3 regions of the Vreelandella profundi genome follow, and region 3 is predicted to be linked to each of the others. Evidence: predicted binding sites of a transcription regulator. Region 3 holds the regulator's gene; each other region holds the start of a gene.

Region 1 (3,278 bases), 1.8 Mb from region 3:
ACGCCCTTGAATGCTGGAAATCGCATCCGCCGGGCAGACATCCAAGCAGCGGGTACAGCCAATATTGCCACTTGTGGAGTGGGCACATAGATCGCTGTTGACCTGAAAGTAGCGCGGCTTATCGAACTCACCGACCAGCCCGACAAAATTTTCAAGTGATTCGCTGCGCTGCTCAATGTCCTGCCAAGACATCACCACATAGCCAGGTGACGGAAGCTCCGCACGCTGGGAATGAGCCGTCGCAGCAAGATCGAGCACAAGGTCAAATCCGTCGCGTTCAATCAGTGCCCGAGCAAGGTCCAGCGGCGCAACGCCGTCATCTAACCGGGCGCTAAACGCCCCCAAGTAGCCGCTGATTCGCAGCTGGCTGAGCTGCTCGGGCGTGAGCATTTGCGTGACAAACGGCTCACTGGCCCCCATTAGCGCGGCTGTTTCGCTCTCAGGCCCATTCTCCACAGGCCCAGTAACCAGCAGCGTAAGCGATGCAAGGCCGCGCCTCTGAAGCGCGCGGGCGGCCGGATACACGTCGGCAGCCGCGCCTATCAGCAGCGCATGGCCACGGCTGTGATAGGTCACATTAGCAGGCGTTAAATTAGCTGGCCAAGAAATACGGCGGCGTACCGTTTCTCGAGCCTCGGCATTGCGCTGGTCGTCTATCGACGCCAGTTGGATTCGTTGATTCATGCATTCTCACGGTCAGTGAATAATTCTTATTATAATTTTGAGTAATATTGTTTAATCATTATGGCATAGCGTTTCGTTGACGCTAAGCTGAGCCTAGGCGTAACACGGCATTTAGCCAACTTAATTACGATTAACGCTGGCAGTAACGAGGGATAAAAACCATCCTAGTCAATTGATTTAATAGTTATTAATTAGCGATTTTAGATTTTCTTTTGAGGCTCAAAAATTAAATCAGACTGGTCGTCTAGAAGGGGCTTTTCTACAGCGCCTTCGCTTGCGCTGCCGGGCATGGAAGATTCGTCTTCAGGCGCGAGAGAGTGATCATTGGGCTGCTCGCTGGCCACCTGCTCTTTTGGTGGCTCAACGGGTGCATCATCCAGCGGCTTATCAAGCGTCTCTTCTACTTTATGGGTCCAGCGGCGCAGCTTGCTGGCAAGCCCGTCGGCCATGGGCTTGAGCTGCTGTCGATAGTCAGCGTCATAGTCATCTAACCCATCGCGCACGTTATAATTACCGGTGGCCCAAAGGCGCTTCAAAGCGCGCCGTCGCAAGGCTCCGCTGACGCCCGGCAGCATAAAGGCACTAAAGTCGCTGCCGACGTCCAAGGTATCGGGGTCTGGCAGGGTGTGGTCAAGGCTGCCAGGCGCCGGTTCGCGCTCGGGCTCTTGCGCTTCCAGTGCCGATGCCGACGGTTGATCATCCGTGGCGTACGGCTGATCGGCGTCGCTATGAAGCGCGTCAGCTGGCTCTACGGTGATTTCATTGGCAGGCTCGGTGGCTGGCACTGCGTCTGGCGAGGCACTGCTTTGCTTTTGAGCATTGCGCTTTAGGCGCGACCAGCGTTCCAGGCGACTCATCGCGGCGGCTCATTGGCAGGCATCTCTTTTGCGCGCCCTGCCCCTTTGCGTTTTTTCTTGCGCACCTCGACAGGCGCCTCACCGTGGCGAGCAAGATAGCTCTCCATCCACACCTGAATCGCCATCGGCATCAAGGCTTCCAGCACCTGCTGCTCGCCATCCATCCAGCCAGCTGCAACATCTTGGCTGGCCGTTATTGCATCGGGGTGCGGCGTTTGCCCGGTAAAGCCCGCGCGGACAAACAGACGCGGCGCGCTAGCGGTTAGATTGAAGCGATACGCCGCGCGCTCGGTCATCGAAAGCTGCAGCTGAAGCGTGACCGGCCCCTGATCGCCCAGAGCAAGTTCCGCAATGCGCCACTGCGTTAGGCTAAAGCGCTTTACCTGCTTGGTTTCGGCAATCAACGTAATACTGATGGGGCGTAAATTATCACTCATGGCATTAGCACCCTGAAACTGGAGTAGACAGAACTTGAATAGACGGAGCTTGAATAGATGGAGCTTGAATGGGTAGACAAGTAAGCATCCCCAGCGCCATCATCGTCAACCCTGACGTTTTGCGAGAACTATTTTTCAAAAGCTTTTTTCAAGAGCTTTTTTCAAGAGTTATTTTCAAGAACTATTTTAGCGAGGTTCATGGATGCCTGCCCTTCAGTTAAGCCGAGCCCGCTTACCGGCCACCACCGAGATTAGCGTCGTTGACGAATATGGCGATACGCGTCAGCAGGCGATTGCCGCTGAACGGGCGCTTACCGTGTATCTCAATAAGCGCGAAATTGTCACGCTGATGACCCTGGGTGACGACCCCGAAGCGCTGGTGGTCGGCTATTTACGCAATCAAGGCTTACTACGGGCTGCCGAGGACTTGACCGCGGTGCAGGTCGACTGGGCAGTAGAAGCCGCCGTGGTGGTTACACGCCACCTGCCTGAAGATCTGGAAGCGCGTTTAAGCACGCGCACGGTCACCACCGGCTGCGGCCAGGGCACGGTGTTTGGTAAACTGTTGGATCAAACCGCGCTGATGGCGCTGCCCGATACGAAGCTGGCACAATCGACGCTTTATCAGCTGCTGCAAAATCTCAACGCCTATAATGAAACGTACCGTAGCGCTGGCGCCGTTCACGGCTGCGCTCTCTGCGCTCAAACCAAGGTGCTCGATTTTGTCGAAGACGTTGGTCGACACAACGCCGTGGATACCCTGGCGGGGCGTCAATGGCTACAGCAAGCGGATAGTGCCGATGCGGATATTTTTTACACCACGGGGCGGCTGACATCAGAAATGGTGCTGAAGGTGGCGCAGATGGGCATTAGCGTACTGGTATCGCGTTCAGGCGTAACGCAAAAAGGCGTTGAGCTGGCCGAGCGTTTTGGCGTGATGCTTATCGCCCGCGCCAAAGGCCGCCATTTTCAATCGATCAACACCCAGAATCGCCTAACCCTGGACGCCATTCCTGAGCGACCGCCTGCAGTACATTCATCAAAACAGGCACGCTCATCAAAGCAGGCACATTCATCAACACAGGCACGCTCATGATCCCTACCCAAGAAATAACTGGCATGATTCTAGCCGGCGGCGAAGGACGTAGAATGGGGGGCCGCGATAAAGGGCTTGAGCCTTTTGCAGGCTTGCCGCTTGTCGCTCATGCGGTTAAACGTCTTGAGGGCCAGGTAGGCGAACTGTTGATTAACGCCAATCGCAATGCCGATGCTTACCGCTTCTTTGCTGATCGTGTGATTG
Region 2 (3,278 bases), 1.2 Mb from region 3:
CGCCTCGCGGACTCGCGACATTAAATCCAACCCGTCGATACCGGGCATACGAATATCGGTTACCAGCACGTCCGGCGGGTTTTCCAGCACCCGCGCCAACGCAACGTCCGCACGCTCAATGCACTCAACGTCAAGATCAGGTTGCGCTAATGCGCGCTCAAGCACCCAGCGGATAGCGCGGTCGTCATCGACAATCACCACCCGCGCAACATCAGTACGTGTCGCCTCAGTCATGACGTTTCTCCGGTGAAGTTAATACCAGTGGAATCAATAAACGAAATTCGGTATGTCCGGCGCGTGAATCGCATTCGATCAATCCTTGATGTTGGTGCAAAATCGACTGGGCGATAGAGAGTCCAAGGCCGCTGCCTTCAGCACGCCCCGAAACCATGGGGTAAAAAAGCGTTTCGTGTAGCGCATCGGGAACGCCAGGGCCGTTATCAATAACCGCGACTTCACTGACCAAGCGGTGACGCTCAGCGCCGAGGGTAAACTGGCGCCGGGCACGGGTGCGCAGTATTAAGGTGGGCTCAGGCGTTTGGGCATCGCTCATCGCCTGCACCGCATTACGCGCCACGTTGAGCACGGCTTGAATCACCTGCGATTCATCGCCGGAAAGATCGGGCAAGCTAGGATCATAATCGCGATTAATAGCCACATCGGGGTGCTCAGCCATTAATAGCGTGCGTACGCGCTCCAGCACCCGATGAATATTCACCGGCTCGTGTTTAAGAATCCGATTAGGTCCCAGCATGGAGTCAACCAGATCGCGCAGCCGATCCACCTCTTCCACAATGATGTGGGTATATTCGCGCAGCGCCGGGTCGTCTAAGTCTCGCTCTAGCAGCTGTGCGGCGCCACGAATGCCGCCTAGCGGGTTTTTAACTTCGTGGGCAAGCCCTCGGGCTAATATCTTGATAGTTTCTTGACGCGTGGTCAGGGCCTCTTCTCGAGAGATCTGCATCAACCGATCGCGAGGCTCTACTTCCAACAGCAGCTCATTGTCTGATAGCGGCGTCACCGTATAGTCGACCGTTAGCGGGTCGCTATTCAGCGGCGTAATGCGCGCCTCGCGCTGGGTATACGGGTGAAAGGCATCGCGGGCCTTGGCCAACACGTCATCAATGCTTTCATCGCCACCTAGTAACGTATCCAGGCTGCTCCCACGCACACGGCTAAGGCTAACCGCTAATAGCGCCTCGGCCGCAGGATTCATCCAGCGCACCCTCAGCTCACCATCTAACAGCAGTACTGCCGTAGTGAGATGTTCGAGCAAGCGCTGGTGCATTGCATGTTCTGAGAAACCGTCCTGAGAAATCGCGTCTTTCATCGCCATTACAGACCTACAGGTGGATGATGAATGAGAGACTGCAATAAGCGCGCCAATTACGCGCCTATGCCCGGTTGCACGGCCTGCGAGCAACGTCATACCAAACGCCGAGTCCTTTTAGCGCATCCCGCTGCACTATCGCTTTTATTATTGCACCATATTGGTGCTCGCAATAAAAAACCCCGCCGAAGCGGGGTTTATCACTGCTGTTAACATCTCGTCAGCAACAGTCGGCGGCTAATGCGCTGATTAGCAGCTATTGTCATTTAACAGCTATAGTACATATCAAACTCAATCGGGTGAGTCGTCATGCGGATACGATTCACTTCTTCCATTTTGAGTTCAATGTAAGCATTGATCATGTCGTCGGTGAATACGCCACCTTCGGTCAAGAACGCACGGTCAGCGTCGAGCGCTTCCAATGCTTGATCCAGGCTGTTGGCGACCGTAGGAATCGCTTTGCCTTCTTCTGGCGGCAGGTCGTACAAGTTCTTATCCATAGCATCGCCAGGATGGGTCTTGTTTTTAATACCGTCGATACCGGCCATCAACATGGCAGAGAACGCCAGGTATGGGTTAGCGGTAGGATCAGGGAAGCGGGCTTCTACACGCTTGCCTTTCGGGCTAGCGGTGTAAGGAATACGAATAGAAGCAGAGCGGTTACGCGCGCTGTAGGCCAGCATTACCGGCGCTTCGTAGCCAGGCACTAGACGCTTGTACGAGTTAGTAGAAGCGTTGGTGAACGCGTTCAACGCACGAGCGTGCTTAATGATGCCGCCAATGTAATAAAGCGCCATTTCAGACAGGCCTGCGTACTCGTCACCGGCGAACTGGTTGTTACCATCTTTCCAGAACGACTGGTGAACGTGCATACCAGAACCGTTGTCACCTACCAGCGGCTTGGGCATGAAGGTCGCCGTTTTGCCGTAAGCGTGCGCCACGTTGTGGATCACGTACTTCATTTCCTGCACTTCGTCAGCTTTCTTTACCAGCGTGTTGAATCTAACGCCAATTTCGTTCTGACCTGCGTTGGCAACTTCGTGGTGGTGAACTTCCACGGTCTGGCCAATCGCTTCCAACGTATTACACATAGCGCCACGAATATCGTGGAAGCTATCAACCGGTGGGACCGGGAAGTAGCCGCCTTTCAGACGCGGACGGTGGCCTAAGTTACCACCTTCTACGACGCTGTCAGTCGCCCAAGCGCCTTCATCAGAAGAGATTTTGTACATGGAACCCTGCATGTCGGTTTTCCAATGTACTTCGTCAAAGATGAAGAATTCAGGCTCAGGACCAAAGAAAGCGGTATCGCCAAGGCCAGTTGACTGCAGAAACGCTTCTGCACGCTTAGCGATGGAGCGCGGGTCACGATCATAGCCTTGCATCGTCGCAGGCTCGATGATGTCGCAACGCAGCACTAGCGTCGCGTCTTCAGTAAAAGGATCGAGGTAAGCAGAGCCGTCCTCTGGGCTCAGAATCATGTCGGATTCGTTGATGCCCTTCCAGCCGCCGATGGAAGAACCATCAAACATCTGGCCATTTTCAAAAAACTCTTCGGTCACGTCGCGAGCAGGCACGGTGACATGGTGTTCTTTACCGAGCGTATCGGTGAAACGCAGGTCTACCCACTTAACATCATGTTCTTCAATTAGCGCGATGGTCTTGGCTGACATAGTGTCCTCCGGTATGAGCGTGGCTTAAAGCTAGCGACAGTAAGCTATCGATAAAAGTGTTGTGCGACAAAATACGTGCAAAAACGCACGCCTGTCATTTTTTTGCTCACCCAACGTTTGCTGAAAAATATAAACAAATCACTGAGCAAGCCTTTCAGGCCGGCTATCGTTTTATCACGCCGCAGGGCTTCTGCCTACGACCAGTAGCCGTTGTAAAACTTACTGCACAGGAGAAAGCATAGATCATGCCAACACTGCACCATTATGGTATTAAA
Region 3 (3,278 bases):
CGCTTCTGAGAGCTTTAAAAAACCAGCAATAGGCGTAGAACAGTGAGGGCTGCGGGCATGGGGAATAGCCACGCCGTTGCCAATTCCTGTACTACCTAGGCGCTCTCGGCCGATTAATCGGCTGAACACTTCTTGGCTATCGAGGCTGGGCGTATTTTGGGCGATAAAGGTGCTGAAAAATTCCAGCACCCTTTTTTTGCTGCCCCCAGGTACGTCGAAGAGAACGCGTTCTGGGGGGAGTATGGTTTCCAACGTCATTGAATTAACGCACACCAGCGCCTTGGGCGCGGGCTTGTGCTTTTTCCTTATGTTTAACGAGTTGACGATCAATTTTGTCCGCCAGCGCATCGATAGCGGCGTACATATCACTGTCTAGGGCTTCTGCATGTAAATCAGCACCTGCTGCATGCAGTGTGCAGGCTGCCTGCTGGCGTTCTTTCTCCACCGATAGGGTGACCTGCACCGTGGTTATATTGTCGTAATGACGCTCAACACGCTCAAGCTTTTCATTAACATAGTCACGCAAGGCGTCAGTCAGTTCTACGTGATGACCAGTGATATTTACTTGCATTGACGTACTCCTTATCTATCGGGCTGTACTTAGGAACGGTACTTAGGGACTGTACTTAGTACTTAGATATGTAGCCCTTTTGATTGTAACCCTTTTTGCTCCGTTGCAAAGCCCTTGTCGAGAGTTTCGCTGAAACCTGGCAGCTCCTAGCGTAAACGGCGCCGCTCACTGGAAGAGGGAATGCCCATGGCTTCACGGTATTTGGCTACCGTGCGGCGCGCAACCTGAATGCCGCCTTCTTCTAATAACGTCACTAAGCGGCTATCCGAAAGCGGCTTGCCGGGGGCTTCTTCGTGAATCAGTTTCTTCAGGCGGGCGCGTATCGCGGTGCTGGAGTGGCTGTCGCCATCCTGGCCGCTCACCTGGCTAGAGAAAAAGTATTTCAGTTCAAACACGCCGCGCGGCGTATGAATATATTTCTGCGTTGTCACCCGTGAAATCGTTGATTCATGCATCTCAACGGCTGAGGCTATATCGGCCAAAATCAGCGGTTTCATGGATTCTTCGCCGTGTTCGAGAAAGCCGATTTGACGGGTAATGATTTCACGGCCCACTCGCAGCAGCGTGTCGTTACGACTCGAAAGGCTCTTAATTAACCAGCGCGCTTCCTGCAGGTGTTCTTTCAAAAACTGATTATCCTGACTTTTATCCGCACGCTTTATCAAACTGGCGTAGTCAGGTTGAATTCTCAGCCGAGGCAGGGCGTCCTGATTGAGTTCTAAATGCCAGCCCTCATTATCATGACGCACTACTAAATCGGGCGTGATATAGCTGTCGTTGGTCACGCCGTAAGCGCTGCCTGGGCGTGGATCTAGGCTGCGAATTAGCTGGATAACATTGGCTAGCTGCTCGTCATCGAGCCCTAAGCGGCGCTTGAGTAAGCGCATGTCATCTTTGCTGAGCGCTTCAAGAAACTGGCGCACTAGCCTGCGGGCAGGCACCAGCAGCGGCGTATCATCTGGCAGGGCAGCGAGCTGCAGCATCAAGCATTCACGCAGGTCGCGGGCAAAAATACCGGTGGGCTCGAACTGCTGCAGCTTGAGTAATGTTGTTTCCACTTCGCGCTGGCTAAGGCCATCAATACCCTGGGCGCGTAGCCCTTCACGAATATCATTAAGCGGCTGGGTCAAGTAGCCGTTGGCGTCTAGGGCGTCGATGAGACTCTCGGAAACCAGCTGCTCACGCGCGCTAAAATCGGTCATGGCGAGTTGCCACAATAGGTGGCCGTGAAGGCTCTGTTCGGCAGCCTGGCGCTCAAAATCAGGGCCCTCACTGCTGCTGCCCGTGCCGCCAAGGTCTTGATAGGTGTCCGACCAGTCGCTATCAACGGAAAGCTCGGTGGGGATGCTCTCTGACCACTCCTCCTCTTTAGGCTCGCTCACGGCCTCTTCACCGAACTCATCTTCCTGTTCCAGCATAGGGTTGGCATCTAGGGCCTGCTGAATTTCCTGGCGAAGGTCCAGAGTCGATAGCTGCAGCAGGGCGATGGCCTGCTGCAGCTGAGGTGTCATGGTCAGCTGTGTCCCAATGCGCAGTTGAAGAGAAGCTTTCATGACCATTTGAGAACCACTCGTTAATCGGAATGCTTTACCCTAGTGCGAGTGGGGGCTGGGTGCAAGTGCAATAAGCATGCCATTGGTAGTTAAAGCGTTATAAAGCGGGATTTATGGGCAAAAATAAGCCTACAGACGAAAATCTGCGCCCAGATAAACATCCCTGACTTGCTGGTTAGTGAGGATCGACGCCGGGGGGCCGCTGGCGATGATATGGCCATCGCCGACAATGTAAGCGATATCACAAATGTCCAGCGTTTCACGGACGTTATGATCGGTAATCAGAACGCCAATATGGCGCTGTTTTAGCGCGCGAATGATGGTTTTAATCTCGCCCACTGAAATGGGGTCAACCCCGGCAAAGGGCTCATCTAGCAAGATGAAGGCGGGTTCAGTTGCTAGCGAGCGGGCAATTTCTACACGGCGGCGCTCCCCGCCTGAGAGGCTCATGCCTAGATTGTCGCGAATATGGGTGATGTGGAAGTCTTCAAGCAAGGCTTCCAGGCGCTCTTCGCGGCCTGGGCGGTCGAGTTCTTTGCGCGTTTCTAATATCGCCATAATATTATCGGCAACCGATAATTTGCGAAAAATAGACGCTTCCTGGGGCAGGTAGCCAATGCCTGCCGCTGCGCGTTCATGCATCGGGGCGCGGGTTAAATCTAAGTCGTCAATGCCCACTTTGCCGGCGTCAGATTTGACCAGCCCGACAATCATATAAAACGACGTGGTTTTGCCCGCGCCGTTAGGGCCGAGTAAGCCGACGACGCTGCCTTGGGAGATTTCCAAGTTAATATCTTTAACCACTCGGCGGCGTTTGTAACTTTTCGCCAAGTGGTGGGCATATAGTGTTTTTATCGGCGCATTGTCAGCAGTTGCCATCGATTGACTCTCTATTGTTCCGGCTGAATAGTCATGCGGATACGCTGGGGCTCGCTACCGTCAACGTCTGAACGCGCTTGAATCACTTCACGGTCAATGAAATATTCAAGCCGCCCGCCGGTAAATGTGTCGTCCTGCTGGGTCAGTTCAGCTTGATCAATGAGCTCCACTCGGCGTTCGGCGACGTGATAAATAATCCGCCGAGCCCAGCCTTCCGTCGGGCCTTCTTGTCCTTCGACCTGATGGCGTAAGTAAGCACGCTCGCCGGTAGACGT

Evidence for each region. The regulator sigma-54, encoded in region 3, starts transcription at its own class of promoters, with help from an activator protein. The targets are predictions, from matches to a motif close to TGGCACNNNNNTTGCTNT.
Region 1: the regulator sigma-54 is predicted to act here: its motif matches at 2,060-2,077, upstream of KUO20_RS14385 (DUF3305 domain-containing protein).
Region 2: the regulator sigma-54 is predicted to act here: its motif matches at 1,368-1,385, upstream of glnL (nitrogen regulation protein NR(II)).

What each region holds. Positions count from the first base shown of each region.
Region 1 covers NZ_CP077941.1:3,146,127-3,149,404, forward strand. Annotated here, with positions in the region: gene KUO20_RS14375 (4Fe-4S binding protein) at 1-684, opposite strand, end outside; gene KUO20_RS14380 (DUF3306 domain-containing protein) at 885-1,541, opposite strand; gene KUO20_RS14385 (DUF3305 domain-containing protein) at 1,538-1,978, opposite strand; gene KUO20_RS14390 (formate dehydrogenase accessory sulfurtransferase FdhD) at 2,181-3,074, shown strand; gene mobA (molybdenum cofactor guanylyltransferase MobA) at 3,071-3,278, shown strand, end outside.
Region 2 covers NZ_CP077941.1:145,527-148,804, reverse strand. Annotated here, with positions in the region: gene ntrC (nitrogen regulation protein NR(I)) at 1-234, opposite strand, end outside; gene glnL (nitrogen regulation protein NR(II)) at 227-1,288, opposite strand; gene glnA (glutamate--ammonia ligase) at 1,597-3,003, opposite strand.
Region 3 covers NZ_CP077941.1:1,338,472-1,341,749, forward strand. Annotated here, with positions in the region: gene KUO20_RS06135 (PTS sugar transporter subunit IIA) at 1-258, opposite strand, end outside; gene hpf (ribosome hibernation-promoting factor, HPF/YfiA family) at 263-571, opposite strand; gene KUO20_RS06145 (RNA polymerase factor sigma-54) at 718-2,130, opposite strand; gene lptB (LPS export ABC transporter ATP-binding protein) at 2,254-3,003, opposite strand; gene lptA (lipopolysaccharide transport periplasmic protein LptA) at 3,015-3,278, opposite strand, start outside.